DNA from 4 places in the Arthrobacter jiangjiafuii genome. Region 3 is predicted to be linked to each of the others. Evidence: riboswitches for the same ligand, from Rfam matches in the RefSeq annotation. Region 3 holds a riboswitch; each other region holds the start of a gene.
The links. Region 3 has a riboswitch for S-adenosylmethionine ahead of KKR91_RS08090 (ABC transporter substrate-binding protein). Riboswitches for the same ligand answer to the same signal wherever they lie in the genome.
Positions count from the first base shown of each region.

Region 1: linked by a shared signal. The riboswitch ahead of KKR91_RS08625 (cobalamin-independent methionine synthase II family protein) and the one ahead of KKR91_RS08090 (ABC transporter substrate-binding protein) in region 3 are both predicted to bind S-adenosylmethionine.
Region 2: linked by a shared signal. The riboswitch ahead of KKR91_RS00915 (LLM class flavin-dependent oxidoreductase) and the one ahead of KKR91_RS08090 (ABC transporter substrate-binding protein) in region 3 are both predicted to bind S-adenosylmethionine.
Region 4: linked by a shared signal. The riboswitch ahead of KKR91_RS14555 (hypothetical protein) and the one ahead of KKR91_RS08090 (ABC transporter substrate-binding protein) in region 3 are both predicted to bind S-adenosylmethionine.

Region 1 covers NZ_CP076022.1:1,812,849-1,820,464, reverse strand. Annotated here, with positions in the region: gene KKR91_RS08625 (cobalamin-independent methionine synthase II family protein) at 1-971, opposite strand, end outside; SAM riboswitch class I at 981-1,077, opposite strand; gene KKR91_RS08620 (histone-like nucleoid-structuring protein Lsr2) at 1,317-1,649, opposite strand; gene KKR91_RS08615 (ion channel protein) at 1,880-3,166, opposite strand; gene mftR (mycofactocin system transcriptional regulator) at 3,224-3,862, opposite strand; gene mftA (mycofactocin precursor MftA) at 3,955-4,089, shown strand; gene mftB (mycofactocin biosynthesis chaperone MftB) at 4,101-4,379, shown strand; gene mftC (mycofactocin radical SAM maturase) at 4,376-5,659, shown strand; gene KKR91_RS08590 (mycofactocin-coupled SDR family oxidoreductase) at 5,710-6,540, shown strand; gene KKR91_RS08585 (mycofactocin-coupled SDR family oxidoreductase) at 6,596-7,408, shown strand; gene KKR91_RS08580 (mycofactocin-coupled SDR family oxidoreductase) at 7,458-7,616, shown strand, end outside.
Region 2 covers NZ_CP076022.1:176,675-184,290, forward strand. Annotated here, with positions in the region: gene KKR91_RS00905 (ABC transporter ATP-binding protein) at 1-252, opposite strand, end outside; gene KKR91_RS00910 (alpha/beta fold hydrolase) at 606-1,376, shown strand; SAM riboswitch class IV at 1,446-1,561, shown strand; gene KKR91_RS00915 (LLM class flavin-dependent oxidoreductase) at 1,596-3,032, shown strand; gene KKR91_RS00920 (alpha/beta fold hydrolase) at 3,154-3,771, shown strand; gene KKR91_RS00925 (CoA-binding protein) at 3,945-4,361, shown strand; gene KKR91_RS00930 (DUF1206 domain-containing protein) at 4,395-5,222, opposite strand; gene KKR91_RS00935 (MmcQ/YjbR family DNA-binding protein) at 5,336-5,719, shown strand; gene KKR91_RS00940 (DUF1990 family protein) at 5,716-6,285, shown strand; gene KKR91_RS00945 (GNAT family N-acetyltransferase) at 6,261-6,839, opposite strand; gene KKR91_RS00950 (hypothetical protein) at 6,983-7,465, opposite strand.
Region 3 covers NZ_CP076022.1:1,701,592-1,709,207, forward strand. Annotated here, with positions in the region: gene KKR91_RS08075 (dipeptide ABC transporter ATP-binding protein) at 1-1,318, opposite strand, end outside; gene KKR91_RS08080 (ABC transporter permease) at 1,321-2,214, opposite strand; gene KKR91_RS08085 (ABC transporter permease) at 2,211-3,212, opposite strand; gene KKR91_RS08090 (ABC transporter substrate-binding protein) at 3,209-4,849, opposite strand; SAM riboswitch class I at 4,952-5,050, opposite strand; gene KKR91_RS17195 (MarR family transcriptional regulator) at 5,127-6,548, shown strand; gene KKR91_RS08100 (hypothetical protein) at 7,039-7,497, shown strand.
Region 4 covers NZ_CP076022.1:3,098,312-3,105,927, forward strand. Annotated here, with positions in the region: gene paaZ (phenylacetic acid degradation bifunctional protein PaaZ) at 1-352, opposite strand, end outside; gene KKR91_RS14535 (SGNH/GDSL hydrolase family protein) at 623-1,867, shown strand; gene KKR91_RS14540 (ATP-dependent DNA ligase) at 1,941-3,020, opposite strand; gene KKR91_RS14545 (RBBP9/YdeN family alpha/beta hydrolase) at 3,042-3,593, opposite strand; gene KKR91_RS14550 (LLM class flavin-dependent oxidoreductase) at 3,648-4,667, shown strand; SAM riboswitch class IV at 4,749-4,885, shown strand; gene KKR91_RS14555 (hypothetical protein) at 4,901-5,284, shown strand; gene KKR91_RS14560 (tyrosine-protein phosphatase) at 5,241-5,999, opposite strand; gene KKR91_RS14565 (MerR family transcriptional regulator) at 6,081-6,884, shown strand; gene KKR91_RS14570 (3-hydroxyacyl-CoA dehydrogenase family protein) at 6,919-7,616, opposite strand, start outside.

The DNA.
Region 1 (7,616 bases), 110 kb from region 3:
CAGATCGTCCACTCGTGCTCGTGCCGCGCGTTGCCGGCTTCGAAGGCGTAGAAACCGGCGTTGATCCCCAGCACGAGATCCACGATATTGGCGAACTCGATGTCGGTGGTGTGCGGACCATGCCAGGATCCCCAGCAGACATGGAACCGGACCTGCTCCTGCGGGATCCCCCGCAGTGCGTAGTTCAGGGCGTCGATCCGGATCTGCGTGAAGCGCCGGTAGTCCTCGACGCTGGGTTCGGGATTGATCTGGTCCCAGTTCTCGGCGATCGAGGGGTCATCGATCTGAACCGTCAGCCCTGCGTCCGTGATGGCCTTGTATTCCTCACGCAGGACATCTGCCCAGGCGTAAATGAACTCCTCTTCGCTCTTGTAATAGTCGTTGCCGATCCGGCTGGCCGATCCCGGGGACAGCGCCGTGATGAAGCCGGTGGGCAGGTCGGCAGCCGCCAGCCCGGCCTTGAGGTTTGCGATGTCTGTAGCCAGGGCATCGTGGCCGGTGTAAGTGATGGGTCCGGTGGCCGTGGGAAAGGCCGTGGCATTGCGGCCCAGTTGGATCCCGCTTTCCGGATCGGAATAGGCAGCTGCAAATCGGGTCCAGTCGCGGCGGTCTGCAAAAGAGGTCAGCCGGATATTCCCGGCTTCGCTGCGAACGGGTCCGGTAGTGATGGGATTAAAGTCAGTCAGCTCCAGGCCCGCCGTGCGTTGGAAGCTGTAGGTCCACCATGCCCCGTAGTCCACCGGGCTGGACATGGCCTTGCCGTACTCCCCATCGCCGGGAATGGTAATGCCGAGGCTCTTTTGGCGCTGCACCAGGTCAATTACCGCGTCGGTCAGAAGCAGTTCAAACTCCGGGGTGCGTTCGAGGGTAAAACCATCGTCGGCGAAGGTCCGGGCTGCATTGGCGCTTATGAGTTCCGGTGTCCGGGGCAGCGAACCGGCATGGGTGGTGGAAATCTGGTCGAACGTCATGGTGTATTCCTTCCATCGGTCCTGCCATTAGCACCTTTCCGGAAGGAATGTCCGGGGGAAGCTGCAGCGTCACGGAGGCAGGTCTCTCAGCTGCTCTGGATGGGTAGTTGCGGGACGAAAAACCAGCATGCGCCCGTCGGCAGCAAAACTCCAGCGGCACGAAATATGAAGCCGGGGCGTCGAAATATGGCGAGGCAGGAGACGCGCATCTGGCGCAGACGCCCCCGCCAGGCGGGGTAAGAGTAAACCCGGAAGATCTCATACCGGTGGTCAGGCGCCCCCCTGCGCCCGGTACCAGTTGCCCGGATCCTTCCCGCTGTGCCAGGCAGGAAAGAAGGGCGGGGATTACTTTTGGGCGGAGCTGTACGCTTCGCGGATTTCCTGGCTGATCCGCCCCCGTGCGCTGGGCTGGAAGCCATTGGCTACCGCCCATTCACGGATTTTCCGGCTCTCGCCGCTGCGGGGAACCGTTTCCCGTTTCGCAGCACGGCCGGTTGAGCCGCCGCGCAAACGCCTGGCATTGGAGAGATACGGTTCCAGTCTCCCGCGGAGTTCCGCGGCATGGTCGGCCGTCAGATCGATTTCGTATTGTGCGCCGTCCAGCGCCAACTTCACAGTTTCCTGTGCGTCTTCACCGGTTAGGTCGTCAATCAGGAGAACTTGTCTTTTCTGAGCCACGGGGCTTTTTCCTCATTCATAGTATTTTGGACCACCCCCCAAAACAGTTTAGCGGAAGTGGGGCTGTGCAATAGAGCTGCACAGGCATTTCTCTTTCCCAATCCAAAGATGATTGGGCTCTGCCCCTGCTTCATCACTAGCTGCCTCGCAGCGCGGGGACCGCAGGAAGCATTTGCGCATAAGGGTACCCAACAATGCACGCTTTTCAATCGAACAGGGAGATTCCCTGCCTAGGCAGGACGAGAGGCGGTGCCGCCGTCGGGCGCTGCCAGCATGTGCGGAGCATTGGTGACCACCAGCCAGGCCGGCAGTACTGCCAGGCAGAGTACTGCCGTTACGCTCACGTCCCCCGTAATAAGGACCGCGATGAACAGGGCCATCCAGCCGTCGCGGGCCACTGCGAGGACTACGCCGAGCACGGCTGCCGACACGGCCAGGCTCACCGGCACGGAGGGTACGAAGGCCACCGCGGCAAGCCCCGCAGCCACGCCGACAAAGACGGCCGGGAAGATCCTGCCCCCGCGGAAGCCGGCCGCTGCGGCGATCACCAGGGCAACCAGCTTGACCGCCGCGAGGAACACCAGTGTCCAGGCCGATTCGCTGCCGCGCTGCGCCAGCAGCGCGGCGGATTCCTCCGCTCCCTTGAACAGGGTCAGCGGTCCGCCGATGACACCCAGCAGGCCAAGCAGCGCTCCGCCCAGCGTCGTGAAGAGCACCGGGTTGCCGAGCCGGTGGAACGTATGGTGAACCCGGGTGAAGACGCCAACGCCCAACAGGGCAAAGCCCGCCGCGAGCGGAGCAATGATGAATCCTGCCAGCACATCCCACCCGTCAGGGCTGCCCATGGCGGGCAGCCCGACGGTCAGCAGGGTTCCGCCCAGCAGGGTCATGGTCACCGCCCCCGCCCCGGCGGCGGCGAGCGGCAGGAAGAGCCTGTCGAACAGGGCTCCGCCGCCCGCCATTGAGCCGGCGAGTCCGGTGAAGAGCAGTGCTGCGGCGACGGGGGTCCCGAACAGCGCCCCCACAGTTCCGGCGACTGTCAGTCCCACGACCAGCTGTGCCGGAACGCGGGAGAACAGCCGGCCGATCAGCACTGTGAGGATGGCCGTGTTGATCGCGATGATCGGATTCTCCGGACCGAGGCTGACGCCGCCGGCCAGTCCGAGCACTGCTGCGGCCGCCACGCCAGGAACCGTGCCCAGTGGAAGGGCGGATCCACCGAGTTCCACCGCCGCCGAATCCGGGCCGGCGTGCCCGGGAACGAAGCGCACAATGAGCCCGACGGCGAGTCCCGTAAGGGTCAGGGTGCCGAAGATCCACCAGCCGCCGTCGGGATCTGCACCAACAGCATGCGGCAGGTTCTCCCAGATCAGGTGCTGCAGCAGGCGGCTGAGTTCATCCAGCGCGAAAAGCACCAGGGCGGAGACCACGCCGATCAGGATGGCCGGCAGGGCGAGCATGATCAGGGTCCGGACGCGGTTTCGGTCCAGCGCACCTTCTGGTGCAGGTTCGGACATGGCGCCTCATCCCTGGAATCAGCTGCCCTCGAGACGGTTCACACGTGGCCTTTAAAACTACTGGCTCCCGCCCGCAAGGAACAGGGAGCCGGGTTCATCCGGCACGCCGTGGATGAGCTGGAGTGACTGCAAAAGCACATCGGTCAGGACCAGGTCCTCGGACCGCAGCCACTGTTCATAGGCTGCCAGGCACAGGCCGAGCAGGGCCCATGCGATGGCCTGGGGCTGCAGGCTGTCCACCGGTACGTCCAGCCTCCGGGCGGCATGGGCGGCAACGACCTGCCGCCAGGCGGCATAGCGCAGGGTTGAGTGCGCCAGCAGAGTGGGCACATGCAGCAGCAGTTCCATGCGTTGCCGGTGATACGGGGCCTCTGAAGCAGGAAACCGGTTGAACTCGATCACGGCACTGCACAGTCCGGTTTCCAGCGGCATGTCTTCGGGAAGCCCGCGCAGATAGCCGGACATCCTGGCCAGCAGGTCTTCGAAGTCCCCCCAGGGGAGGTCGTTCTTGGACGGAAAGTAGCGGAAGAACGTCCGGCGGCCGATTCCCGCGGCAGCCGCAATGTCATCCACGGTGACCCGGTCAAAGCCGTCGCGCTGGAAGAGGGCCAGCGCCACGTGGCTGAGCTCGGCCTTGGAGGTGACCGGTTTCCGCCCGCTCCTGGCTGGGCCGGATGGCCCTTCCGTCGTGTCCAAAAACTACCCCTTCCCAATGGCACTGGGTGCCGTTAGCCTCGTCCGCACAGAGTATCGCCATCGACGCCGGTTTCTGCCGCAAGGAGCACAAAATGACCATGGATCGCACCGCCACTCCCCCGGCCACTGAAATGACTGCACCGTCTGCCGCCCCCGCGGGGCCGGACGCTGACGATGAACTGCTGGTGGAGGAAGTCTCCATCGACGGCATGTGCGGCGTGTACTAGGACCGCCGGCCATGCCGAGCTTTGACCTCAACCGTCCCTGGCGCCTCCATCCCCAGGTGTCCGTCCGCCCCGAGCCCTTCGGAGCCCTGCTCTACCACTTCGGAACCCGCCGGCTGTCCTTCCTCAAGGACCGGACCCTGCTGGACCTGGTGCGGAAGCTCGGAACCGAGCCCACCGCGCGCGCTGCCTGCACCGCCGCCGGCATCACCGACGACGCGGGTCTGGCCCGTTACCAGAAGGCCCTGGGCACCCTGGCTACCTCCGCAATGGTGATCGAGAGGAAACCATGACCCTGATCCAGGATGTTCCCGCCCGCCAGGCAGCGACCCACAAACCGACCACACTGGTGGACCTGTTCGAGACCGGTCTGGACGCCCCGATCTGCCTGACCTGGGAGCTGACCTACGCCTGCAACCTGTCCTGCGTCCACTGCCTGTCCAGCTCCGGCCGCCGGGATCCTCGAGAACTGAGTACCGAGGAGTGCAAGGCCGTCATCGACGAGCTGCAGCGGATGCAGGTGTTCTACGTCAATATCGGCGGCGGAGAACCGACGGTCCGCTCCGACTTCTGGGAGCTCGTGGACTACGCGACGGCGCATCAGGTGGGCGTGAAGTTCTCCACCAACGGCGTGAAGATCACTCCGCAGGTAGCGCAGCGCCTGGCGGCCAGCGACTACGTCGACGTGCAGATCTCGTTGGACGGCGCCACCGCCGAAGTCAATGACCACGTGCGCGGTCCCGGATCCTTCGACACCGCGATGCGGGCGATGCAGAACATGGCGGATGCGGGCTTCACCGGCTTCAAGATCTCCGTGGTCTGCACCAGGCAGAACATCCCGCAACTCGATGAATTCAAGGCCATCGCCGACCGGTACAAGGCCCAGCTGCGGCTGACCCGGCTGCGTCCGTCAGGCCGCGGCGCCGATGTCTGGGACGAACTGCATCCCACCGCCGATCAGCAGCGCGAACTCTACGACTGGCTGGTGGCCCACGGCGAGGACGTCCTGACCGGCGACTCGTTCTTCCACCTCTCCGCGTACGGCGGCGCCCTGCCGGGCCTGAACATGTGCGGCGCCGGGAGGGTGGTGTGCCTGATCGACCCGGTCGGCGATGTGTACGCCTGCCCGTTCGCCATTGCCGACGAATTCCTCGCCGGCAACGTCCGCAGCCCCGGCGGATTCACCGAAGTGTGGCGGCACTCGGAGTTGTTCACCGAACTGCGCAGCCCGCAAACCGGCGGAGCCTGCGCATCCTGTGCCTTTTACGATTCGTGCCGCGGCGGCTGCATGGCCGCCAAGTTCTTCACCGGTCTGCCGCTGGATGGTCCGGACCCCGAATGTGTCCGCGGCCTGGGCGCCGAGGCGCTGGATAACCGCACGGCTGCCGCGCCCCGCTCCGGCGTCGACCACTCCCACCGGACCTCTCCCCCGCGGCCGCGCTCCGGTCCGGTGCCCGTGACCATTTCCCGGCGCCGTGTGGAGCAACCGCCCGTCAGCGCCTGCGCGGAAAACCCGCTGGCCGGGTTCTCCCCCGATACGCCGGGTTCCGGCGGCTGCGGCTGCAGCAACTAAACAGCTAACCCGCATCGAACGAAGCAACTATCCAGAAAGAGGTACACACCATGGGACGTGTAGAAGGAAAAGTCGCATTCATCACCGGAGCAGCCCGCGGACAGGGACGGAGCCACGCATTGAGGCTTGCGCAGGAAGGTGCCGACATCATCGCCGTCGACATCTGCAGCCAGATGGACACCGTGCACTATCCAATGGCCACTTCCGAGGACCTGCAGCAGACGGTAAAGGAAGTTGAAGCACTGGACCGCCGGATCGTGGCCATCGAAGCGGACGTTCGGGATTATGCCGCGCTCAAAGCTGCGGTTGACGACGGCGTCGCGCAGCTGGGCCGGCTGGACATCGTCTGCGGTAACGCTGGAATTGCCGGGTTCGGGCGTGCGGAGGAACTCTCGGCCGGCGAATGGGGCGACATGATTGACGTCAACCTCACCGGGGTATGGCACACCGTGAAGGCGGCCATTCCCCATCTGAAGGCCGGCGGCAACGGCGGGTCAATCATCCTGACCAGCTCCACCGCAGGGCTGATGGGAATCGAAAACTCTGCGCACTACGTGGCGGCCAAGCATGGCGTGGTCGGGCTGATGCGGACCCTGGCGCTGGAACTGGCTCAGGACATGATCCGTGTCAACACCGTCCATCCCACCGGCGTGGACACGGACATGATCCAGAACAGCACCATCTACGAGCTGTTCGCACCTGATTTGGACAGCCCGACGCGGGAGCAGATCGGCGAGCGCTTCCAGGCACTCAACGTCTTGCCCATCCCCTGGGTCGAAGCCGTGGATATCTCCAACGCCGTCCTCTTCCTCGCCTCGGACGAGGCCCGCTACATCACCGGCGTGACCCTGCCCATCGATGCCGGGTCCACCGCAAAGTAGTCCCGCTCGCCAACAGCTATCCGTTATCCGTTATCCGCTAACCAGGAGGTACGCCATGGGGCGTGTAGAAGGAAAAGTCGCATTTATTACCGGGGCAGCCCGGGGACAGGGCCGCAGCCACGCTATCCGGCTGGCGCAGGAAGGGGCGGACATCATCGCCGTCGACCTCTGCGACACCATCCCGGGGATCGGCTATCCCTCGGCCACCGAGGAGGACCTGGCGCAGACCGTCAAGGAAGTGGAGGCCCTGGACCGTCGGATCATCGCCACCAAGGCCGACGTCAGGGACCGGGCCGCGCTGCAGCAGGCCGTCGATGCCGGAGTGGCGGAACTGGGCAGGCTGGATATCGTCGTCGCCAATGCCGGAATCTGCATCATGAAGCCCTGGGACGAGGTGACCCCGGAGATCTGGGAGGAAACCGTGGGCACCAACCTCACCGGAGTGTGGAATACCGTCCAGCTGGCAGCACCGCACCTGGTCACGGCCGGAGGCGGCTCCATCATCCTGACCAGCTCGGCTGCGGGGTTGAAGGGACTGCCGTTCCTGACACCGTACGTTGCCGCAAAGCACGGGGTGGTTGGCCTGATGCATGCGTTCGCCACGGAGCTCGCCGAGCATCATATCCGGGTGAACTCCGTCCATCCCACGGGCGTGGACACCCCCATGGCATCCGGCGACGGCATGGCAGAGATGGGCGCAATGCTGGCGGCCCATCCCCGCGTTGGGGCCATGATGACCAACCTGCTGCCGGTGGAGATGACCGAGCCCGTGGATATCTCCAATGCGGTCCTCTTCCTTGCCTCGGACGAGGCACGGTACGTCACGTCGCTGACGATGACGGTCGACGCCGGAAACACGCAGTACTAGGAGCAGTAGCCGCCGAAAGCGGAACCACAACCACCGAGAGGAGCACGCGATGGGGCGTGTAGAAGGAAAAGTCGCATTCATTACCGGAGCAGCGCGGGGGCAGGGCCGAAGCCACGCCATCCGGCTGGCCCAGGAGGGCGCAGACATCATCGCGGTCGACATTTGCCGGCAGGTTGGCAGCGTCCCCTACGGAATGGCAACCGCGGAG
Region 2 (7,616 bases), 1.5 Mb from region 3:
GCTGGCGGCATCCAGCCCGGCTGCGGCACGCAGCAGCGTGGACTTTCCGCAGCCGCTGGAGCCCAGGATGGCCAGTACCTCGCCGGGGGAAACCTCGAAGGTGATGTCACGCAGCACCCGGTGGGCGGCCTGGCCGGTGCCGAAGCTGCGGCTCAGCTGGGCGAAGGTGACGGGAAGGGCAGAGCCGGAGGGTGGACCCACAGTACTGGCGGGCGGTGGGGTGGCAGGCGTGCGCGAAGCCAAGGCAGTCATGTTAACTCTCCATCGGTCCTGGCAGTAGCACCCTACGGAAAGCACCTTGGGCCGGTTAGGGCCTCCTGCGGTGTTGTCCTCGTTATTGCCGTACCTCAAGGAGGAAATACGGCAACCAGGGTTGCTGCGGCTTCACTGATCCAGGTCTCTCAGCCGCTCGGGATGGTCAAGAGCCACTAAACGCGCCATTGAGGAAACGGGCAAGTCCTGCCCGTAATATTTCGACTCTCTGCGGAACTGCGTCCGGCGTGGGGCCCGGAGGTGTTGACCGGCACAGGGCTGGCTCCTAACCTGCCAAGTGGGGGAGCCGGCAGGGTCTTCCGACCGTCGTACATTCCCGGGAAGGGACAGCCATGGCCGACGCTGCGTCAGGGACGGTGCTATCCCCGGACGGCACCTCGATTGCATGGGAACGCAAGGGATCCGGACCGCCGCTGGTAATCGTTGATCCCGTGCTGATGGACCGCACCACATCAGTCTCCGCAGGCATCGCGAAACTGCTGGCGCGGAACCGGACGGTGTACACGTACGACAGGCGGGGCAAGGGCGAGAGCGGGGACAGCAGCGCGGAATATGAGCCGAGCCGCGAAATTGACGATCTGCTGGCCGTCATCGGGGTGGCCGGAGGAGCTGCGGATCTGTACGGGTTTTCCTCGGGTGCGGTGCTGGCGCTGATGACGGCTGCCGACTCCGCGGCCGTGAGCTCAGTGGTGGCCCTGGAGCCCCCGCTGTCCCGGGTAGTGGACCACGGCCCGGACATCCGGGGGGAGCTGGCGCAGCTGATAGCGGCCGGGGACCGTGACGAGGCCGTGCGCGTATTCCAGCGTTCCATCGGGGTACCGGAGGAGATGATCGCGGCGGCAGACGTGGGGGCCTTTGCCCCGGCGGCACATACGATCGCTTACGACCTGACCCTCAACGCTGACGCAGATCTGGAGAGCTTCGGCAGCATCCGGGTACCGGTGCTGGTGCTGGTCAGCGGCAGCAGCGATGCCCGGCTGCAGGAATGGGCGCGGGAAACCGCCGAGGCGCTGGCCGATGCCCGCCTCCAGGTGTTGGACGGCAGCTGGCACGGGGTCCAGGACGAGCCGCTTGCCGCGGCCATCAACCAGTTCCTGGCCTGAGGCAGCCGGTTCACAAAAGGTCACGTTCTTCCCCCACGGGCAGTTGGCGTGCCAATACTGGACCTGAAGGATCATGAGTCCCAACGCGAAGCTCTGGCTGGTTGGGCGGCAACCCTCTTCTCCGTAGCGGGGTGCCCCAGATGAGGATCCGGCCGTTCCGCGTCCGCGGACGGCAAGTACGGCGTTCCCCTGGGGCGTCCCGTTCCGAAAGGCTGTCCCATGCCCGAACAGATCCCTTCCCCGGCCGACTTGAGCATTTCCCCGGCAAAAGAGAGTGCCCGGCGCCAAATCCGCTTCAACGCCTTTGATATGAACTGCGTCGGGCACCAGTCTCCGGGCCTGTGGCGCCACCCGGAGGACCGTTCGGCCGACTACACGGACATCCGCTACTGGGCGGACCTGGCGAAAACCTGCGAAAAGGGCCTCTTTGACGGCATTTTCCTGGCCGACGTGCTCGGGACCTACGACGTGTACGGCGGATCCAACGAGGCCACGCTGCGGCAGGGCACGCAGGTTCCGGTGAACGATCCGCTGCTCCTGGTTTCCGCCATGGCCCTGGTCACCGAGCACCTCGGCTTCGGGGTGACCGCGGGGACCGCCTACGAACACCCCTATCCGTTTGCCCGCCGGCTCTCCACCCTGGACCACCTCACCAACGGGCGGGTCGGCTGGAACGTGGTCACCGGCTACCTGCCCTCCGCCGCGCGGAACCTGGGCGCCGAAGACCAGCTGGAGCACGACGAGCGCTACGACCACGCGGATGAATACCTTGAGGTCATCTACAAGCTCCTCGAAGGCTCCTGGGAGGACGGCGCCGTCGTCCGCGACAAACAGGCCGGCGTGTTCACCGATCCGGCCAAGGTTCACGACATCAACCACGAGGGCAAGTACTTCAAGGTCCCCGGCATCCACATCAGCGAACCCTCGCCGCAGCGCACCCCGGTGATCTTCCAGGCCGGGGCCTCTCCCCGCGGGATCGCCTTCGCCGCTGGCAACGCCGAGGCCGTGTTCGTGGGAGCGCCCACCAAGGCAAAGCTCAAGGCCATCGTCGCGAAAATCCGCGATGCCGCGGAGGGAGCGGGCAGGGACCGGCACTCCATCCGCATCTACACGCTGATGACCGTGATCACGGCCGCCACCCCCGAAGAGGCGGCCGCCAAGCACGAGGACTACCAGCAGTACACCAGCCACGAGGGCGCCCTGGCCCTGATGTCCGGCTGGATGGGCGTGGACCTGTCCACCTACAACCTGGACGAGCCGCTGGGCAACGTGAAGTCCAACGCCATCCAGTCCTCAGCCGCGAACTTCCAAAAGCCCAAGGACGACGGCGAACCCTGGACGGTGCGCGACATCGCCGACTCGGTGGGCATCGGCGGGCTCGGTCCCCGGATGGTCGGTTCGGGTGCGGAAATCGCCGAGGAAATGATCCGCTGGGTGGAGGAGACCGACGTCGACGGTTTCAACCTGGCCTACGCCATCACGCCGGGCACCTTTGAGGACATCGTGGAGTTTGTGGTGCCCGAACTGCAGAAGCGCGGCGCCTATAGAACCGAATACGCGCCTGGGACCCTGCGCAACAAGCTCTTCGACCGGGGTGACAGGCTGCCCCCGGAACACCGGGGTGCCTCATTCAGGCTGCAGCCGGCGGTGAATTAACCGCCGGGCTCCGGCCCGTTCTGCGGCGGCTGGCATTGACCGCCGGTCGGCGGGCTCCTACGTTTGAAAGGTGTCCGTGCACCCTACCCGGGCCATCTTCCCCAGTGACCAGGAGCCTGCCATGGAACGCTCACCCGGTGCCTCCGGTATCGCCCTTTCCGCTGACGGAACGCGCATTGCGTGGTCCCGGCAGGGCAGCGGTCCTCCGCTCGTGATCGTCAATCCGCTGCTGGCAGACCGCAGCAGCTCCAGTACCCGGGTCCTTGCCGACCTGCTCTCCGAGAACCACACGGTCTACACATATGACCGGCGTGGCGTGGGGGAAAGCGGGATGGGCGAAGAATACACCGCCGAGTCCGACGTCGATGACCTGCTGGCCGTGGTGGCGGTGGCCGGAGGGTCGGCCAGCCTCTACGGGTTTTCCTCCGGAGCTTTCCTGGCACTGCGTGCCGCCGAGGAATCCGCCGTGATCACCAGGGTGGTGGCGCTTGAGCCGACGCTGACTCCGGACGAGGGTGAGGATGAACTGCTGCTCCTCCAGACAGAACTGGAGGGCTTGGGCGGTGTCCAGGTGCCCGTCCTTGTCCTGGCCGGCAGTACCAGCGGCGATGAGACGCAGAACCTGGCCCGCCGCGCCGCGGATGCGCTGGACGAGGGGGAGTTCCAGCTGCTGGAGGGTGACACGGCCAGCGTCCCGGACGCCGCCCTGGCCGACGCGATCGAGTCATTTTTGGACTGACCCCGCCACGATCGTGGCAGGGGCCGAGTGTGCCGTGACCGAGAAGGCAAAGGCGCTGCCGGCCACCGGCAGCGACGGGATTGTGGCGGTCGTCTGGGCCCGCGGACGGCAAGGCCAACGGCCTCCGGGCGTAGGCTGGTGCTTTATTCCGGCACCTGGAAAAGGACGGCACAGTGGCACATGTCAACGACCCCGCAGTAGTCGAACGTCTCCTCCGCAACAAGGGCCGGTGGGCCGTCGTCGGGCTTTCCAATAATCCGATGCGCCCTGCCGTGGGCGTCTCCAGATACCTCCAGGACCATCTGGGGATGGAGATCATCCCGGTGAGCCTGAAGGGCGACGACGTGCACGGCAACAAGGGCTACCGGCGGCTCAGCGAGATTCCCGGGACGATCGACGTGGTTGACTGCTTCGTGAACTCCACCCGGGTCGGAGACGTCGTGGATCAGGCCATCGACGTGGGCGCGAAGGCCGTCTGGCTGCAGCTGGGCGTCATCGACGAGGCCGCGGCCGCCCGTGCCGCCGCTGCCGGGCTGGATGTCGTGATGGACACCTGCCCCGTCATTGAGGCTCCGGCCTACCGTTTGTGAGGTTCTACGGACGGTGAGGTTCCCCAGCTCAGGTCAGAGTTTGGCGAACCAGGCCTGCAGGATCCCGGTGTACAGGCCGTAGCAGATGAGCCCTACGCCCACCATGCCCAGCGCCAGCCCGCCGTACGGCTGCCCGCTCAGGGCGTGGAGGGCGCCGTCGAGCCCGGTGGAGCGCTCCGGATCGGCGGCCACGGCCGCAACAATCACGAAGCCTCCCAGGATGACCAGTGACAAGCCCTTGGCGATGAAGCCGAGGACACCGGTGATGGTCACGGCGTGTTCCCACGTGCCGGAGGGAACCGCCTGCAGATCCTTGCGGAAGCGGCGGCTGGCGCCCTTGAAAACGAAGTAGCCGCCCACACCGACGATGACCAGGCCCACGATTCCCAGCAGGACCGCGCCGGCGGGCTGGGCCATGAGCTTGGCGCTCCAGCCGGCCGAACTCTGGCTGCTGTCCTTGCCGCCGCCCAGGGCAAAAGTGCCGAACGTGATGCCGATGGCGCCGTAGGAGACGGCCAATGCGGCAGCGGAAGCCCGCATCTGCCACAGCTCCCGTCCGGTCAGGCCCCGGCTGTCCATCCAGATCCGCGAGAACTGGAAGACGGCCAGCGTGAGGCAACCAATGAAACAGACCCAGAGCAGGGCCAGTCCGCCCGGCTGCCCGGCCAGTGCACCCACCGCGCCGGAAGAATCGGCGCTGCCGCTGCCGCCGGATGCAATCTGCAGGGCAATCACTCCAATGAGAAGGTGCATGAGGCCACTGGCGACGTAGCCGACACGGGCGGCACGTTCAAAACTCTTCGAATCCGCGGCGTTTTCCGTAGCAGCGGCAAGCCTGTCACGATGTCCTGTACGAGCCAATTAGTCCTCCAAAGTCGGGCCCGCGCGCCTCCTGGCGGGCCGCCGGATACTTGCAATGTCTTCATTTTCGCACTAGTGCTGCGGGCCCGGTGGCAGCGGACTAGGCTCGGATGATGGATGCGGTGGGAGTGAAACAGGTATGCCTGCGGTTCCCGGGTGCTTATGAGGACTTTCCGTTCGGCCCGGAATTTTCCGTGTTCAAGGTCCAGGCTGCCGGAGGAAAGGCCAAAATGTTCGCGCTGTGTGATCTGTCCGGTTCCCCGCTGACCATCAACCTGAAGTGCGAGCCGGAGCTGGCGCTGCAGCTGCGCTCGGCCCATCCCCAGATTTCCGGCGCCTGGCATATGAACAAGAGACACTGGAACTCGGTGCGCCTGGACGGGTTGGAGGATGGCCTGGTCCGGGACCTGGTGGAGGACTCCTACGACCTGGTGGTCGCCTCGCTGCCCCGCAGGGACCGGGAGTCCCTGGCCTGGAAGGGGCTGGCGGAAGGATGAGCCCGGAACTGACGTATCCGGACCCCGGACACACCCGCCGGCCGTACCCCCAGCCGCTCACCGGCCGCTGGCCGGACGGCTACCGGCTGGTGCTGCGCCGCGAAAAGCTCGACATCCCGGATCCGGCGGCCGGATTCCTGCGGCTGGCCAACGGCATTCTGGACTGGGACCTGCACCGGCGGGCCGGTTTGCGGGTGGCCGTCTCCACGCCCCGCGCCGCGCCGGGCGTCGAGATGGCTTCCGGGGTGGGCATCGGGCCGCTGCGCTACTACGCGCCGTGCCGGGTGCTCTGGGCCGAGGAGCCTGCGCTCGACGACGGCGGAGCTCCGGTGGTGGGGCAGCGGGCCGGTTTTGGCTATGGCACGTTGAAGGGGCATCCGGAGCAGGGTGAAGAGGGGTTCTACGCGGAGCTGGACGGGGAAGGGAAGCTCTCGTTCCGGGTGGCTGCGTACAGCCGTCCGGCGAACCGGGTCCTGGCGGCGGGGGATTTCGCCAACCGGCGGGTCCAGGCCTTTTTCACCCGGCGCTACCTCACTGCCGCCTACAAGCTGGCTGCCGGCGCCTGAGCTGTGTCTTCGGGCAACTGGGGGCGGCGCAGGACGAAATTGAGGCTGAGGCCGGGGCCTTCCACCGGGAGGAACCCGGCGGTCAGCAGCAGTTCCTGTGACGCGGTGTTGTCCGCCTCGGTGGACGCCGTGACCATGGTGATTTCCGGGTGCTCGAATGCGTTGTGCGCCACGGCAACCAAGGCTTCGGTGGCGTAGCCCCTTCCGCGCCGGGAGGGCACCACGCTGTAGCTCACCTCGACGGCGCCGGGTTCGGGCAGCGGCAGGAAACCGATGGTGCCCACCACTTCCGCGGTGGTGCGCTCGCGGAGGAGGCGGGTGGCCATGGCGTCCCCGGCGGCAACCATCACGCCCTCTTCGAAGAACTGCCGGGCGGCGTCGCAATCCATGGGTTGGGGGAAGTCGTCGGCCCAGTCGGGGAGCCGGTGCTGGATGATCAGGGCATCCGCTTCGGTGCTGGAAATCTGGTCCAGCTGCAGGTGGTTCGTGGTGATGCCAGTGGCCGTAGCGGAGTTTTCCGCGGGCGGCACTGCATGTTCAGGGGTGATGGTCACTGGCCAATTGTGCACGCCCGGGCGCATTCTGCTTCTATTTAGTGAGCAAAATCTTTTCGTGCCGGGCATCCCGGCAGTAACTGCCACAGGCCGCAGCCGGGGCCCCTACCCTGCGGCTGGTCTCCGGACTGCGGCTGTGGTTTCTAGGGTTTGCGGGCGTATCCGCCGGTGCCTTGGGGATTCTGGTCGAAGCCCGGATACGGCGGCACAACAGGCGCCTGTACCGGCGCGGGCGCACCGGACGGATCGCCGTCCTTGAGCGCCGGGACCGGCTTGACGTCGAGCTGCTTCCCGCTGGCATCCACGATCATGAACGGCTCCCCGAGCTTGTTCAAGTACAGTTGGCGGCCGAAACTGATGCCAAAGATCATGATGGCGATCCCCACGTAGCGGTTCACCTCGAAGTACAGGGTCAGGGCGGCGAACGCGCCGATGCACAGGGCAATGAACCCCATCAGCCCGATCAGGCCGATGACACCCTTGCGGCGGAAGCGCACCCGCCCGTCAGTGGCCGAGTCGCGGCGGAGCTTCTTGAGCTCGCGTCCCTTGTTCAGGCGGAGCACACCCAGGGCAGCCCAGAACCCGAAGAACAGGGAAATCAGAATGACGGTGATAAAAGTCCCCAACTTTTTCCTCCTCGTATTGGCACGCAGTGCACGTGATCCGGCTCTACTGTGACACACGGCATGGATTTTGATGGAAAGCGGGCAGGGGAGACAGCAAAAGGTGCGCCTCCCCTGGGGAGACGCACCTTCATGGCGCTGGTGTGTAGAAAGC
Region 3 (7,616 bases):
GCGCCAGTCCCACCTGGCGGAGCAGGTCCGCTGCCCGGTCCCGGCGCTGGCCGGGCGTGCCGATGGAGCCGGCGTCCAGGGCATCTGTGACGATCCGCGCCACACTGAACCGCGGGTCGAAGGAGCTCAGCGGATCCTGGTTCACGAGCTGGATGTCAGGCCGGTGCGGGCGGCGGCTGTCCTCGGTGGCCGCCGGGGATCCGGCCGGTTGTCCCACCCAGGGCAGCCCGCCGAGCGTCACGGTGCCCGCATCCGGTTCCGTCAGGCCCAGGGCGATCCGCGCCGTGGTCGACTTTCCGGACCCGGATTCACCCACAATGCCCAGCGTCTTGCCGGCAGGCAGGGTGAAGGACACGTCATCGACCACGGTACGCCGCGTGCCGTCCGGGGACCGGTAGCTCTTGGAGAGGTGGCGGGCTTCCAGGGCCGGAGCGTCCGTGGAGACCGCGGAGGCCCGCGCCGGCCGGGACGCCACGGAAATCCGCGGCGCCGTGGATAACCGGGTGCCCTTGCCGGCGGCAGAGGGCACGGCATCGATCAGCGCGCGGGTGTACTCATGCCGGGGGTTGCCCAGGACTTCCGCGGTCCGGCCGGATTCGACGATACGGCCGTGCTGCATGACGGCGATCTCGTCCGCGAGGCGGCTGACCACGGCGAGGTCATGGGAGATGAGGATCAGTCCCCGGCCCTGGTCCTTCAGCCTGGCGAGCAGGTCCAGGATCTGCGCCTGGACCGTGGCGTCCAGTGCCGTGGTCGGTTCATCGGCGATCACCAGGCGCGGGTTCAGGACCGTGGCCTGGGCAATGAGGGCCCGCTGGCGCAGGCCGCCGGAGAGTTCACCGGAGCGCTGCCCGGCGCGCAGCTCCGGATCGGGAATCCCGGCGTCGCGCAGGGCAGCGAACACCCGCTCCTGCCGCTCGGCCCGGCCGCGGACACCGTGGGCGCGCAGGGCTTCGTCAATTTCCTGGCCCACGGTGCGCAGCGGATCCAGGGACACCAGGGCGTCCTGCAGTACGTAGCCGATGTCCTTGCCGCGCAGCCGCCGCCAGGCCCGCTCGCCCAGCCCGGCGGCGTCGTGCCCGAGGACCTCCAGCCGGTCGGCTGAGACGCGTGCGTTGGAAGCGTTCAGGCCCACGAGGGCACGCGCGGTGACGGTCTTGCCGGAACCGGATTCGCCCACCAGGGCCAGCGCCTTGCCGGCTCCCAGGGCCAGCGATACGTCCTTCACCACGTGGGTGGTGCCGCGCGGGGTGCTGAAGGAGATGTTCAGGTTATCGACAGCGATCAGCGGACGCTGCTGCGGGGTGTGTTCAGTCATGCTCAGGCCTCTGCTTCGAGTCGGCGCTGCAGGTGGTGGCCTACAACGGTGGTGGTGAGAGCGGCGAGGGTGATGAAGACGCCGGGGAAAGCCGCTATCCACCACGCCACCTGCAGATAATTGCGGCCGTCGGCGAGCATGGCGCCCCATTCCGCGGCCGGCGGTTGGGCGCCGAGGCCGAGGAAGCTCAGCGACGAGGCCCACACAATGGCCTGCCCAATGCCCAGCGTCACGAGGACGAAGAGCGGACGCGCCACATTGGGGACGATGGTGTGCCAGAGGATGTGCGGCCGGGAACGGCCCAGGGCGAGGGCGGTTTCCACGTACGGCGATGCCACGACCTGCAGGGTCTGCGTCCGCAGCATCCGGGCGTAACCGGGTGCCGAACCGATGCCGACCGCGATGGCCGCTGTGACCACGCCGGTTCCGGATACCGCAATGACGATCAGCGCCAGGAGCAGGCCGGGGAAGGCGAAGAGGATTTCCACGAACCGGCAGATGAGGGAGTCAACCCGCCTTCCGGCAACCCCGGCGGTGATGCCGAGGGCGCCGCCCAGGATCAGGCCGATAGCCGTGGCGGCCAGGCCCAGCAGCAGGGACTGGCCCGCACCGGAGATGACCCGGGAGAAGACATCCCGCCCGTTCTGGTCCGTGCCGAACAGGTGCGCCGGATTCGGTGCCTGGAAGGCATTGGCCGGGTCGATCTCGAAGGGGTCCTGCCGTAGGAAAAGAAAGGGCACGACGGCGGCCAGGACGAGGAAGAGGAGCAGCGCAGCGGCGATCCAGACACCGGCCGGGGTGCCCCGCAGCAGCTGGGCGGCCCGGGAGGCGGCGGGGGCGGCAGCTGCCGGTGTGCCGGATGCCGCCGCTGGGGCGGGTTTGAGGGTGAGGCTCATGCTGGCGTTCCCTTCGGGTTGGTGCGCGGGTCCACCACGCGGTACAGGAGGTCCACCGCAAGGTTTACGAGGATGTAGACCGCGGCGATGATGAAGACCACGGCGAGGGTGACGGGCAGGTCGCGGTTGATGATCGCGTCCACCAGGGACCGGCCGAGCCCCGGGCGGGCGAAAATGATCTCCGCGACGACGGCGGAACTGACCAGGGAGCCCACCGCCCAGGCGGACAGGGTCAGCCCCGGCAGGATGGCGTGCCGCAGCGCATGGATGATCCGTACCGCGGTGTCGCTCAGGCCCCGGGCCCGGGCACTGAGCACAAAGGGCTGCGCCAGGGCGTCCTCGAAGGATGACCGGGTGACCTGGGCAATGAAGCCGGAGAGAGGAATGGCCAGGGACAGTGCCGGCAGGACGAGTGAGATGAAGCCGTCATTACCCGCCACGGGAAACCAGCCCAGGGTCACGGCGAAGACCACGGCGAGCATGATGCCGACCCAAAACTGGGGGAGGGAGGCGAAGAGGACTTCCACCGCGCGGCCGGCGCTGTCGAGCATCCGTCCCCGACCTACGGTGAGGAGGGTGAAGGCCAGGGCAATCAGCCAGGCGAAGGCAAGCGCCAGCCCGGCCAGCTGCAGGGTGGGCAGGATCTGCGGGCCGATGATCTCCAGCACCGGCACCTTGAAAATGTAGGACACTCCGAAGTCGCCCGTGAGGAGCCGGCCGAGGTAGGTGAGGTACTGGATCAGGACCGGCTGGTCCAGGCCGTACTCTGCCCTCACCGCGGCGACCGTCTCGGGCGACGGTGAGGAGCCGGCGCCACCCAGGATTGCAGTGATGGGGTCGCCGGGGGTGAGCCGCAGGACAAAGAACGTGAGGGTCACGGCGGCCCAGAGGACAAAGAGGCTGCCGGCGGCACGGGTGGCGATGACGCGCGCGGCCGGGCCGGCCGTCGCCGTAGTGCGGGGTGCTGCGCTGAGGGAATCGAGGGATTGCGTGCTCATTTGGGGCTCACCGCGCTTGCGTCGTAGAGGTAGGGCAGGGAGAGGCTGGGTTCCAGATGGAGGCCGGAGTATCGGTCGGCGCGCAGCGCCAGCTGGCTGGCCTGGTTGTAGAGCGGCAGCTGCAGGGCGTTGTCGCTGACGATCTGCTGGGCCCGGTGATAGAGATCGCGGCGCGCATCGGGGTCATCCGTGGCCAGGGCCTCGTCGAGGATGGCGTCCAAGCCGGGATTGCGGAAGCCCGAGCCGTTGGGCACGAAGCCTGCTGATTCGGTGTACTCCGAGGCGAAGACGATCCGCAGCACATCGGCCGTGTTGGTGTTCCAGTAGTCCGCCCGCAGGTCGTACTCGAACCGGTTGCCGAGTTCACTGACGGTGGCGCCGTCGCCGTTTTCGATCAGGACCTCGAAACCGGCCTTTTTCGCCGTGGCCTGGATCTGGGTGACCAGCGCCTGATGCGCTGTGGGCCAGGCCCCGGGAGTGTAGGGGAAGTGCACTGTGAGGCGCTGCCCGTCCTTCACCCGGTAGCCGTCGTCGTCGCGCGCGCTCCACCCGGCGTCGTCCAGCAGGGCGGCTGCCCCGGCCGGGTCCGGATCGTAGACGTGTTCAAAATCGGGGGAGTAGAAGCCGGTGGTGGAACTGAGAGGTCCGCCGGCCCGGGTCACGGTGCCGAAGTAGACGCTGTTGATGCCGGCGTCCACGTACGCGCTGTGCAGGAAGGCCTTGCGCACGTTCAGATCGTCGAAGGGGGCGCGGGTGGTGTTGAGGATCAGGTTGGTGGGGTTGCCCGGCCGGTCCTGGGTGATGAGTTCAACAGCGGGGTCAGCCTCGGCCTCATCGAAGTTCACCGACGGCATCAGATCGATGGCATCCACCTGTCCGGCGCGGAGCAGCCCGTATCGGGTGGAGTCCTCCGGCACGATGCGCCACTCGATCTTTTCGATGTGCGCCGGACCGCTGTGCCGGGCAAAGGGTGGTGCCGAGTTGTAGTCCTCATTGCGCACGAGGCTGACCTTGGACTGCGGAACGTAGTCCACAATCCTGTACGGGCCGGTGCCCACCGGCGCATTGCAGTTCTCGGCCTGGGGCCGCGTGAGGGCGTCGGGGGATTCGATGCCCAGGAAGGGTTGGGCCAGGACTTCAAGGAACGCCGCATACGGGCGGTTCAGGGTGACGACGGCGGTTCTCTCGTCCCTGATTTCAGTGCCGACATAGGGCTTCAGATACCCGCCGGCGGTGCCCGATTGGGTGTCCGGGTCCACCATGTGGTCAAGGTTGGCCTTGACCGCCTCAGCGGTGAGCTTCGTGCCGTCGGTGAACCAGACGTCGTCGCGCATGGTGAAGGTGTAGGCCAGCCCGTCATCGGACACCGACCAGTCCGTGGCCAGCCAGGGATGGATGACGCCTTCGCTGTCCTGCGAGACCAGCGAATCGAGATAGTTGGCGGCCAGGGAAGCCTGCGGCATGTCGCCGTTGACGTGGGGGTCCAGGCAGGAAATGTCCTTGCCGGTGGCGAAGACGAAGGTGTCGTCCTCGGCGGCTGCCGCGGAGCCTCCGCAGCCGGACAGGGTGAGGATTGCTGCTGCCGCGGCCGCTGCCACGGCTGATCCTCTAGGGGTGGTGATGCGTGCTGGTTTCACTCGGGGCTCCTGAATCATCGCCCGATGGAGGGCAGACAGGACAGCCGGCAGTCACCCCGACGCGCCTATGCGCGGCGGGCAGACCAACGAAAGCGGTGAGCTTCTCCATCGGTCCTGGCAGTAGCACCGTTCCCCGCTGCTACACGGGGGTGGTTGCTGCGGCGTCATCGATCCAGGTCTCTCGGCCGCTCGGGATGGTTACGGGTTCAGCAAAGCGCACCGTCGGGCCGGGCGCGACTGTTACGAAATAAGTGGTCACGCGCCGTAAGTTACGGACATGAGGCGTCGAGTGTGGAGATCATGCCGCCCCGGGACTGGTTTTCGAGCGCGAGCCCGACTGGTCCAGGAGCGGATCTGCGCGCCGTTCCATCTCAGCGCCACGGGATTCCCCACCGGCACTGAGCGCTTTCCTGCCGCGTATGAAGCGGTCGACGGCGCGCTCCGGGAGGCGGTGGAATACAGCGATGCGTTGGCCGGCCCGCCGCAGTTTGAATCCCTCGCCGGCGGGATGGTCTCCACCGTTCCCGACTACCGCACCTTCCTTGCAGTACCGGCCGACGACGTCGTGCTGCCGCCGGCGCTGCGGCAGCAGATGACCGAGGATCAGGGTGCAGGCCGGCCCCGGGGTGTGGTGGTCCGAGCCGGGAATGTGGGGCTGGTCCGGCGGGTCCGGGGTGGTCGCCGGGGTCTATCCCGACGGGGATATTGGCGTCCTCTTCACCCAGCGTTTCCTTGGCGGACCACAGGACACCCTCGACTTCTTCTGGGACAGCCTTGCCGCCGTCCGGAAGAGCACATCCACCTGATCAGCCTTTCTGATAGTGCCGGCAGAGATCAGCTCCTAACCACCGATGCCGACGCTGACGCCGTCGATGACCAAGATGCCGGACAGATCGGGGGCGCCGCCCTCAACATCCAGGTTGATCGCGGTTCCCGGTTGCAGGACGGCGGTTGGGCAACCATTAACGGCGGTACGGTCGCGAGGCCGGTGAAGGTGCTCGCATCAAGCCGGCAGATGCCGGTGCTGATGTTCAGCAGCAAATATGGCAGCTCCTCCGGCTCGTCCCGGCTCGATGACGGCTCCCCGGCGGGGGTGTGGTCACCGCAATCTGCCGGGCCTGGCAGGGCGGGGCGACGTCGACGGCGTTGTGTCCGTTCTCCCTGTTACCGGTCGCCACCCAGGGCAATCCCGCCACCGCTGATTCCCCTCCGCTTTGTGACAATCCCTCCGCTGCGCAGCGGAGGGATTGTCACAAAGCGGAGGGATAGCCCCTACCGGGGCGACGACGAGGCAGAACCGCATGATCCCCTGGGCCACGGCGTCGCAGGAGAGCCGAGTCCTCAGGCCGGCCGCCGATCTCCGATGGCGGCGGCCCGCTCCGGATCCCGGTGGCCGAAGAACAGGATCTGCTTCGTATCCATGCCGGCGATGCTGCGCATTGCTCCGCGGTCTGCCACGGAAGTGGTTGACCAGCTGCAGGAGAAGGGGCTGGTGGAGCGTACTCCGGATCCGACCGACCGCCGGGCCACGCAGATCTCGCTGAGCGATGCCGGGCTCACCCTTCTCGAGAGGATCCGCAGTGCCCGACGGCGGGAGGCCGACGAGTACTTTTCGGGGCTCACTGCGGAAGCCTGTAGAGAGCTGGCACGGATTCTTGGACAGCTGGCTGCCGACGGGCGGAAGGGGAGACAGCGCTAGAGCTATTCCTAAGGGAAACGATGCAGGGCCCGAGAATAAGAATTCAAAAATTGCGCGATTCTTGAGCAAAAATTGAGGTTTCCTTGAGGGTAGCATGCAAACATTAATTCGCTGTGGGAAGTAGAGACCCCCATGGAATTGCGGTGTCGTTAATCACAACGACCTCGCGCAGAGAGGGCTCCGCCTGAGAAACGCAGCCCTCTCTGTGAAGCCTGCACCCCCTGACCGTAGGCATTTCGGGATCCTATGCGGGGCTTGGGGCTCCCGAATCGGGCAATTGCATGATTTCATCGCGGGGACTTTTGTCTGTTACATTTCCCACGGGGAATCAAATGCGCTTCTCAGGCGCCACCCTGGAACCGGCAATCTCACCGGTTACCATCAGTCTCGAATTAAGGTCTCTACTTCCATGCGTAACGCAACTCGTATTTCTCTTGCCCTCGGCACTTCTGCCGCTCTGCTGACCCTGTCTGCCCTTCCTGCATCGGCAATGGAACAAGTTACCGATGCAATCATTCAGGTTGAGCCCGGTGCCCTCGGCATTGACGTCGGCGAGCCTCTGGCAACGGTTGAACTGAAGCCCGGCGAAGAGGCCACATTTGCTCTTCCCAAAGTGACCGTCACTGATACCCGGGCAGGCACGGCCAGCTGGGCTACACACGTGTCACTGACTAACTTCAACACCGAAGTTCTGGATGCCAAGCCCATTACCGCTGCCGGTGCCACGTACACCGTTACGCCGGATTCGCTCGTCCCCACCGGAATCATCGATGATCTGACGTCCGCAGACGTTACCTGGACCGCCGAGGGTGAAGAGCTGCAGGCCGTCACGGCTGCCGGTGTGGAAGGCAACAACACAGCCATTTGGGCTGCCTCTCTCGCTGTGATTGTGCCCGACGCCGCCCTGGCAGGCGCGTACTCGGCCACGCTGACGCACTCCGTCCTCTAGGGCCGGCAACCGTCCCGGGAGGCTGCCTCCCGGGACTCAGCCCGCGTGTCAGCCGCCCGCCTGCATAACGCAGGCGTCCTTTTCTTTTCAGTAATTCTATTATTTTATCCTGCCAGGGG
Region 4 (7,616 bases), 1.4 Mb from region 3:
CGATGCCGCCGTCGATATCCACCAGCGAATCCTTGGCGGTGGCGCCGCTGCGGGCGGAGATCTCGTAGAGCTCGTCGCGGTGCGCGTTGAGATAGGTGGCCAGTTCCTTGAGCTTCAGGGAGCGCTGGTGGAAGGTGAGCTGCTGCAGCCCTGCCCGGCCCACCGTTCGGCCGTGTTCGACGGCGGCGGCCAGGTCCAGCCCGGCACTGCTGACGAGGGCCAGCGGCTCTCCGGTGCTGGCATCGCGGACTTCGGCCGGCTGGGCGGCGGTGAGTTCTGAGCGCTCCGGCGTCCACCAGGAATCGCGGACATAGCTGGGCACAATCTGGACGTCAATGGCGGTGGAGGTCATCTTCGACGGGTCCTTTCACAACGTTGATCCTGACCGCGGCGGGCGGTCCCGTCTTGCGGCAGTTGCGGAAGGGCTGGAGCCCGCCGATAAACTGACCGGACGGTCGGTAATACAATTCAGCGTACAGGAGGATGTGGTGCGACACACAGCAGATGACGGGAAATCTACCTGTCTCCGGGCTCCCGAGCTGCTCCTGACAGCCCGATAGCTGTCTGCGGGCGGGCGGCAGGACTACTTTGGTGCGCACATCCGTCACGCAGAGGAGCGATCATGTCCAAGTCCATACCTCCGGCCGCGACCGAGGCCGCTGAACCCGTCCAGCCGTCCCCGCCATCCTCTTCCCGCAGGCTCCGCCGTGCCGGCGGTATCGGCGTCATGGTCGTGGCGCTGAGCGGCCTCCTGCCGGGAACGGCGGCGCTGGCGGCTCCGGCCACGGCCGCCGAGACAAGGCACGCAGCCTCCGGATGGAGCGGCGGGAAGTCCGCTGGATGGGACGCCGGGCGCGAGGGCGGCCGTGATGCCGCGCGCGAGGGCGGCCGTGATGCCGCGCGCGACGCCGGGCGCGACGCCGGGCATTACCAAGGGTACGGACGCGGCGGTGAGGGCCGCGGACATGGTGAGAGCCGCGGACATGGCGACGGTCGCGGGCACGGTGACGGGCACGGGCACGGTGACGGGCACGGTGACGGGCACGGGCACGGTGACGGACAGGGCAAGGACCGTGACCGGAATGTCGACTATGTGGCCTTGGGTGATTCCTATGCGTCGGGCTACGGTGGCGGGCCGGTGCTGGACGCCTGCGGCCGCACCGCCGAGGGGTACCCCACCCTGCTGGATGCCCTTCCGCGTGTGGAATTGGATAGCTTCCAGGCCTGCGCCGGCGCCACGGCCCTCACCACCGAACCTGCTCCCCCGGCCGGCCCGGTAGACCTGCCCGAGCAGATTACAGCCGCTGTCTCAGCCGATCTGCTGAACCGTCAGACCGACCTGGTCACCGTCACCATCAGCGGCAACGACGTCCAGTTCGGATCCGTCGTCGCTGCCTGCGCCGGAGCTGTCCTGCCGCAAACCTGTGCCCCGGCCATTGCCGCGGCGCAAGCCTACGCCGAGACCGCCGTCGTGCCTCAGCTCCAAACCAGCTTTACCGCCATCCGGGAAGCGGCGCCGGGGGCCGAACTTGTTGTGGCCGGTTATCCGTATCTGTTCGATGGGACCGTTCCGGGCGCGTTGAGCATCGAAGCCCAGAACCTGTTCAACGCTGGCACCGACGCGCTCAACGCTGTGGTCGCCGCGCAGGTCGGGGAGGACGGCACTTTCGTGGACGTCACCGAGGTGTTCACAGGCCACGGCATCGGGTCCGCTGATCCCTGGATCCTTCCCATTGGCGCACCCTTTGCCCTGCACCCCAACGCCGCCGGATACCGGGAGGGATATCTGGCGGCCATCACGGAAGCAGTGGATCTGCTGAACCAAAACGAGGGCGACGACGACTGCCGCGGCCACGGTCGCGGCTGACCGTCTCACCGGGGCCAGGACCCGCTAGGACCCGCCCCGCGCCCGGACCGGCCGCGCGTTCCTGCCGGAGCGGCTACGATCCCGCAGGCACGGTGAGCACTTCGCCCAGATCGAATTTCACTGGTTCCTCGAGCTGGCCGTACGTGCAGGAGTCCGGGCTCCGGTCCGGACGCCAGCGAACGAACTGGGCCGTGTGCCGGAACCGCTCCCCTTCCATGTGGTCGTACTTGACCTCCACCACCCGCTCGGGGCGCAGCGGAACAAAGGACAGATCCTTGTCCCCGCTCCAGCGGCTCCCCTCGGAATTCCGGGGCGTGCGGGTTCCGGCATCCTGCTTGTCCGCGGTCCAGGGATGATCGGCGGAGTCCGAGACCAGCGGCTGCAGTTCAGAGAACAGTTCCCGCCGCCGGGCCATGCTGAAGGCGCCTGCCACACCCACATTCGTGAGGTCGCCGTCGTCGTTGTAGATGCCCAGCAGCAGCGACCCCACCGCGTCCGGCCCGCTCTTGTGTACCCGGTAGCCGGCCAGCACACAGTCAGCGGTGCGCTGGTGCTTGAACTTGGCCATGGTCCGCTTGCCCGGCTGGTACACGCCGCCAAGGGGTTTGGCGACGATACCGTCCAGTCCGGCGCCCTCAAATTCACCGAACCAGCGCTGCGCCGTGGCCGGGTCGGTGGTCCGGGTCGTGAGGTAGACCGGAGCGGACGCGCCGGCCAGGGCCGCTTCCAGGGCGCTGCGGCGTTCGGCATAGGGCCGGTCCAGGTAGCTGGTGTCATCCAGGGCCAGCAGGTCGAAGGCGGCGAAGGCAGCAGGTGTCTGCTCGGCCAGCAGTTTCACGCGGCTGGCGGCGGGATGGATGCGCTGCTGCAGCACCTCGAAGTCCAGGCGCTTGCCGGAGGCACTGATCAGGATGATCTCGCCGTCCACCACGCAGCGCTCCGGCAGGTTCTCCTTGAGCGCCGCCACCAGTTCCGGAAAGTACCGGGTCATCGGCTTTTCGTTGCGGCTGCCAATCTCCAGCTCATCCCCGTCACGGAAAATGATGGACCGGAAACCGTCCCACTTCGGCTCGTAGGAGTAATCCCCCTCAGGCAGGGCACTTACGGCTTTGGCCAGCATCGGGGCCACGGGCGGATTTACCGGAAGCTTCATGCGCCCATTCTTACCCGACTTTCAGCCGAGGGGAATGCTGACGCCCAGCCCAGCCGCGAACGCAGTCAGCAGGTTCCGGCCCTGCGACCAGGCGCCCACGCCGCTTTCATCATTGATGTGGACCAGCGCCCCGGCGTCGATCAGCGGAACGTCCCAGGCACCTGCCAGCAGCCGGGCTCCCGGCAGCGTGCAGTACGGATCGTTCTCGCTGGCCACCAGCAGCCCTGGCACGGGCAGCGGTTCCAGCCTCGGGTCCCGGAACGAGCCTGCCAGCTCTGGGAAGGCGGGCTCGGCCGGGTCCGGCGGCGCAACCAGCAGCACGCCCCGGGCACCGTCCGGATTGCGCAGCAGCCACTCCGCGGAAGCCAGGCAGCCCAGGCTGTGGGCCACCAGGATGGTGTCGCCGTTCCGAGACCCGGCGGCGTCGTCGAGCGCGTCCATCCAGTTCTCCAGGTCGGGGTCCTCCCACGACGACGGCGAAATCCGGGACATCTCCGGCGCACCGGCCTGCCACAGGCTTTGCCAGTGGCCTTCGTTGGAACCGCCGATGCCGGGAACCATGGTCAGGTGCATGCGTGAACCTCGATTCTGGGAATATCCACTGGGAAACAGGCGCTGTGCCTGAACATGAAGAAGATCGGTTTCCTGTCCTTTGGACATTACCGGGACGTGCAGGGTTCCTTTGTACGAACCGCCCGCGACGCCCTGCTGCAGACCATTGACCTGGCCGAGGCGGCGGAGGAGCTGGGGATAGACGGCGCGTACCTGCGCGTCCACCACTTCGCCCCGCAGTTCGCCGCTCCGTTCCCGCTGCTCTCCGCCATGGCCGCACGGACCAGCCGGATTGAGCTGGGAACGGCCGTCATTGATATGCGGTATGAAAATCCGCTCTACATGGCGGAGGAAGCCGCGGCGGCGGACCTGATCAGCGGCGGCCGGCTGCAGCTCGGCCTCAGCCGCGGCTCACCCGAGCCGGCACTGCGCGGTTATGAGGCCTTCGGTTATGTTCCGTCCGACGGCAGCACCGACGCCGACGAGGCACGCAAGCACACCCTGGTCTTCCGTGCCGCGATTGCCGGCGCCGGGCTGGCCGCCGCAGACCCGGTGATGACCGGCAGTTCCGGTTCGCTGGCGATCGAACCGCAATCCCCTGGGCTGAGCGAGCGGATCTGGTGGGGTTCCGGAACCCGGGCCACCGCCAAATGGACCGGAGAGCAGGGCATGAACCTGATGAGCTCCACCCTGCTGACCGAAGACACCGGTGTTCCGTTCGACCAGCTGCAGGCCGAGCAGATCGAGCTGTACCGCGCCGCCTGGGCGGATGCCGGCCATGCCGGTACGCCGCGGGTCTCGGTCAGCCGCAGCGTGGTGCCCCTGGTATCCGACGACGACCGCCGGTATTTCGGACTGCGCGCCCAGGCAGATTCCCGGGACCAGGTGGGCCGGCTCGACGGCGGCCTGGCCCGCTTCGGCAAGAGCTACATCGGCGAACCCGATGTGATTGCCGACCAGCTGGCCGCCGACGCAGCGGTGCAGGCCGCCGATACGGTGCTGATCACGGTCCCCAACCAGCTGGGCGTGGACTACAACACCCAGCTGCTGGAGAACATCGTCAAGCTGGTCGCTCCGGCGGCGGGCTGGCGCTGAGGAAGGCGCCGTCGTCGGCTTCATGGCCAGGCCGACGACGGCGGTTCCCAGTGTCGGCGCCGTGCGCTAAGGTGGTCTCAGCTTCACGAGAGGTGGCCGTTGGCCGGATCTGATCCGGCCATAAAAGCTCCGACTGGCCTCACACCAACCCCATTGTTCGGCGGGTGGTTCGGATGACGAAGCGGCCTGCCGCCGCCCGGCGCAGGCAAGGACAACCTGAAAAGGAACACACTGTGAGCATTTCCAGTGACGCCCGCTGCATCAGCTACACGCCCGGCCACAACGTGCATCTCATCCACGGCAAGCGCTTGGCCGGCTTCGACGACTGGGTGGATGCCCAGGCCTATGCCGACGTTGAACTGGACCTGATCCAGCTGGTGGTGGACGGTGAGCAGCGCCTGATGTGGTTCCACGACATTCCCGCGCTGGCGTTGGCCCTGGCCGCATCCGGAGGGCAGGCGCAGTGGTGCGCGCGCTATTCCTCGCTGCTGGTTCCGGGCGGCTTCACCAGTGAAGCCAGACGCTCTTTTTTCTACTTGGCGACGCCGGAAAGGGTGCATCCGTGTAAGCGGATCAGCGCAAACGACTCCGAAGACGCCCGATCTCAGCTGGGCTAAGCCCCGCTGAGCGCAGGTACTGTTCCGCGTCAAAACCGTCCAGGGCACGGAGCAGTTCCTTCCGGCCCTCGGCCACCCGGTCTTCCAACTGTGCGGCGGTCAGCGGCTTCTCCCGTGGATTCGCCTGCGTTGCGTGGAAGGCGCTGATTCCGCGGACCGCCCGCTCATAGTCGTCCGCGATAGCGTCCGGTTCCGCGCCGGCCAGTTGCAGCAGCAGCATGGCGATCAGGCCGGTGCGGTCCCGGCCAGCCGAGCAATGGATCACCACGCCGCCGTCGTCGGCGTCCGCCACAGCGCGGGCGACGGCGGCAATCTTCTCCGGCCAGCGCCGCAGGTTCTCGCGGTAGAACTTGGGCGAATCCATGTACGGCCCGGTCAGCGCCGTGAAATCCGGGTCCGTCGCTTCCTGGGTGGGGCGGGTCAGGAATGTGAGGCCGACGACGGCGCCAGCCGGCACCTGCGGATCGGTGTCCCGCCGGCCCTGCTCCTCCGGGTTGCGCAGGTCGACGACGGTCCGCACGCCGGCGGCACGGGCCTGCGCCCAGCCGCGTTCGGTCAGCCACTCGGACCGGCCCATCCTGAACACCCGGCCCGGTGCCACGGTGCCGCCGCCTGCCAGCGGAATCCCGCCAAGATCACGGGCATTGCCGGCCCCGTCCCACTCCACGTCGGTGTTCACATCCATGTCTCCAGCGTGGTCCCTGTGGCTGCGCATTTCCCGGACTCTACGGGACGTGGCGGAAAATCTCTGGGTGATACTTGACCCTGACACTGTGGCAGACGGGAGAACTGAAGCATGTTATCCATCGGGGCGTTCGCGCAGATCGGCCAGGTTACCCATCGCATGCTTCGGCACTGGGATACCTCCGGGCTGCTCGTTCCCGCCCATGTTGATGAGTTCAGCGGCTACCGCTCCTATGACCCGTCCCAGCTCGAACGGCTGCATCGGATCGTTGCCCTCCGCCACCTCGGCTTCGGGCTCGAGGACATCGCCGCCATGCTTGAATCCGGTGTTGATGCACAGCGTCTTGCCCTGATGCTGCGGATCCGGCGTGCGGAGGTCGAGGACGAGCAGCGGACGGCAACCGTACGGCTCATCGATGTGGAACGAAGGCTCCACCTCATCGAAAAGGAAAAAGCCATGCCACAGATCGAAATCGTCCAGAAGTCGCTCCCCGCTCTCCGTCTGGTTGCTCTCAGCGCCGTAGTCTCGGAACAGCCCGAGGTTCCCGGCGTCGTCGGGCCATTGTTCGACAGCGTTGCCCGCGCGTTGAAATCCACCGGCGCACCGATGGACACCCCGGTAGCGCAGTATGAGATGGGCGAAGACGGGATGCGGATCGTCGCCGGCTATGCGTGCTCCGGGCAACTGCCCGACGGCGTGGAGGCCATCAACCTTCCGCCCGTTCCGACGGCGGTCTGCGGCGTCCATCTGGGCACCATGGAGCACATCGCCGAGAGTTGGCAGGCGGTCCACGCCGAGATCTTTGCCCGCGGCTTGGTTCCCTCGGGACCCTGCCGGGAGCTGTACGTCCGCGCTGTCTCTGATGACCAAGCAGACTGGGTCACCGAGCTGCAGCAGCCCGTCGCGCCGGCTTAGGCGCCCCTCCGGGCGGTAGGGCAGGGAATCCGGTTTACTTCCAGTCGAAGAAGCCCGTGCCGGTTTTGCGGCCGAGCTCGCCGCGGGCCACTTTGTCACGCAGGATCCGCGGCGGCTCGAACCGCGGGCCCAGCGTGGCGGCCAGGTATTCGGCAATGCCCAGCCGGACATCCAGGCCCACGATGTCAGTGGTCCGCAGCGGGCCGGTGGGGTGCTTGTAGCCCAGGACCATGGCGGCATCGATGTCCTCCGCCGAGGCCACGCCCTCCTCGACCATCCGCATGGCCTCCAGGGCAATGGCGACGCCCAGCCGGGAACTGGCAAAGCCGGGGGCATCGTTCACGACGACGGGTGTCTTGCCCAGGTCCTGGGTCCAGGTCCGGGCAGCCCCGGCGAGTTCTTCGGAAGTTTGCTTGCCCAGGACCACTTCGATCAGATCCGAGGCCGGCACCGGGTTGAAGAAGTGCAGGCCGCAGAAACGCTCCGGCCGTTGGAGTTTCTCCGCAAGTTCCGAGACCGAAAGCGAGGAAGTGTTCGAGGCCAGCCAGGCGTCCGGGGCCAGCTGCTCCTCCACAGCAACCAGTGCGGCAGCCTTGAGGGCAAAGTCCTCAGGAACGGCTTCGACCACGAGTCCGGCCGGGGCGAAATCGGCATAATCGGTGGAGACGCTCAGCCTGGACAGCAGAACCTCCAGCGGTTCCGTGACGGTTCCACGCTCCACGCTCTTGGCGA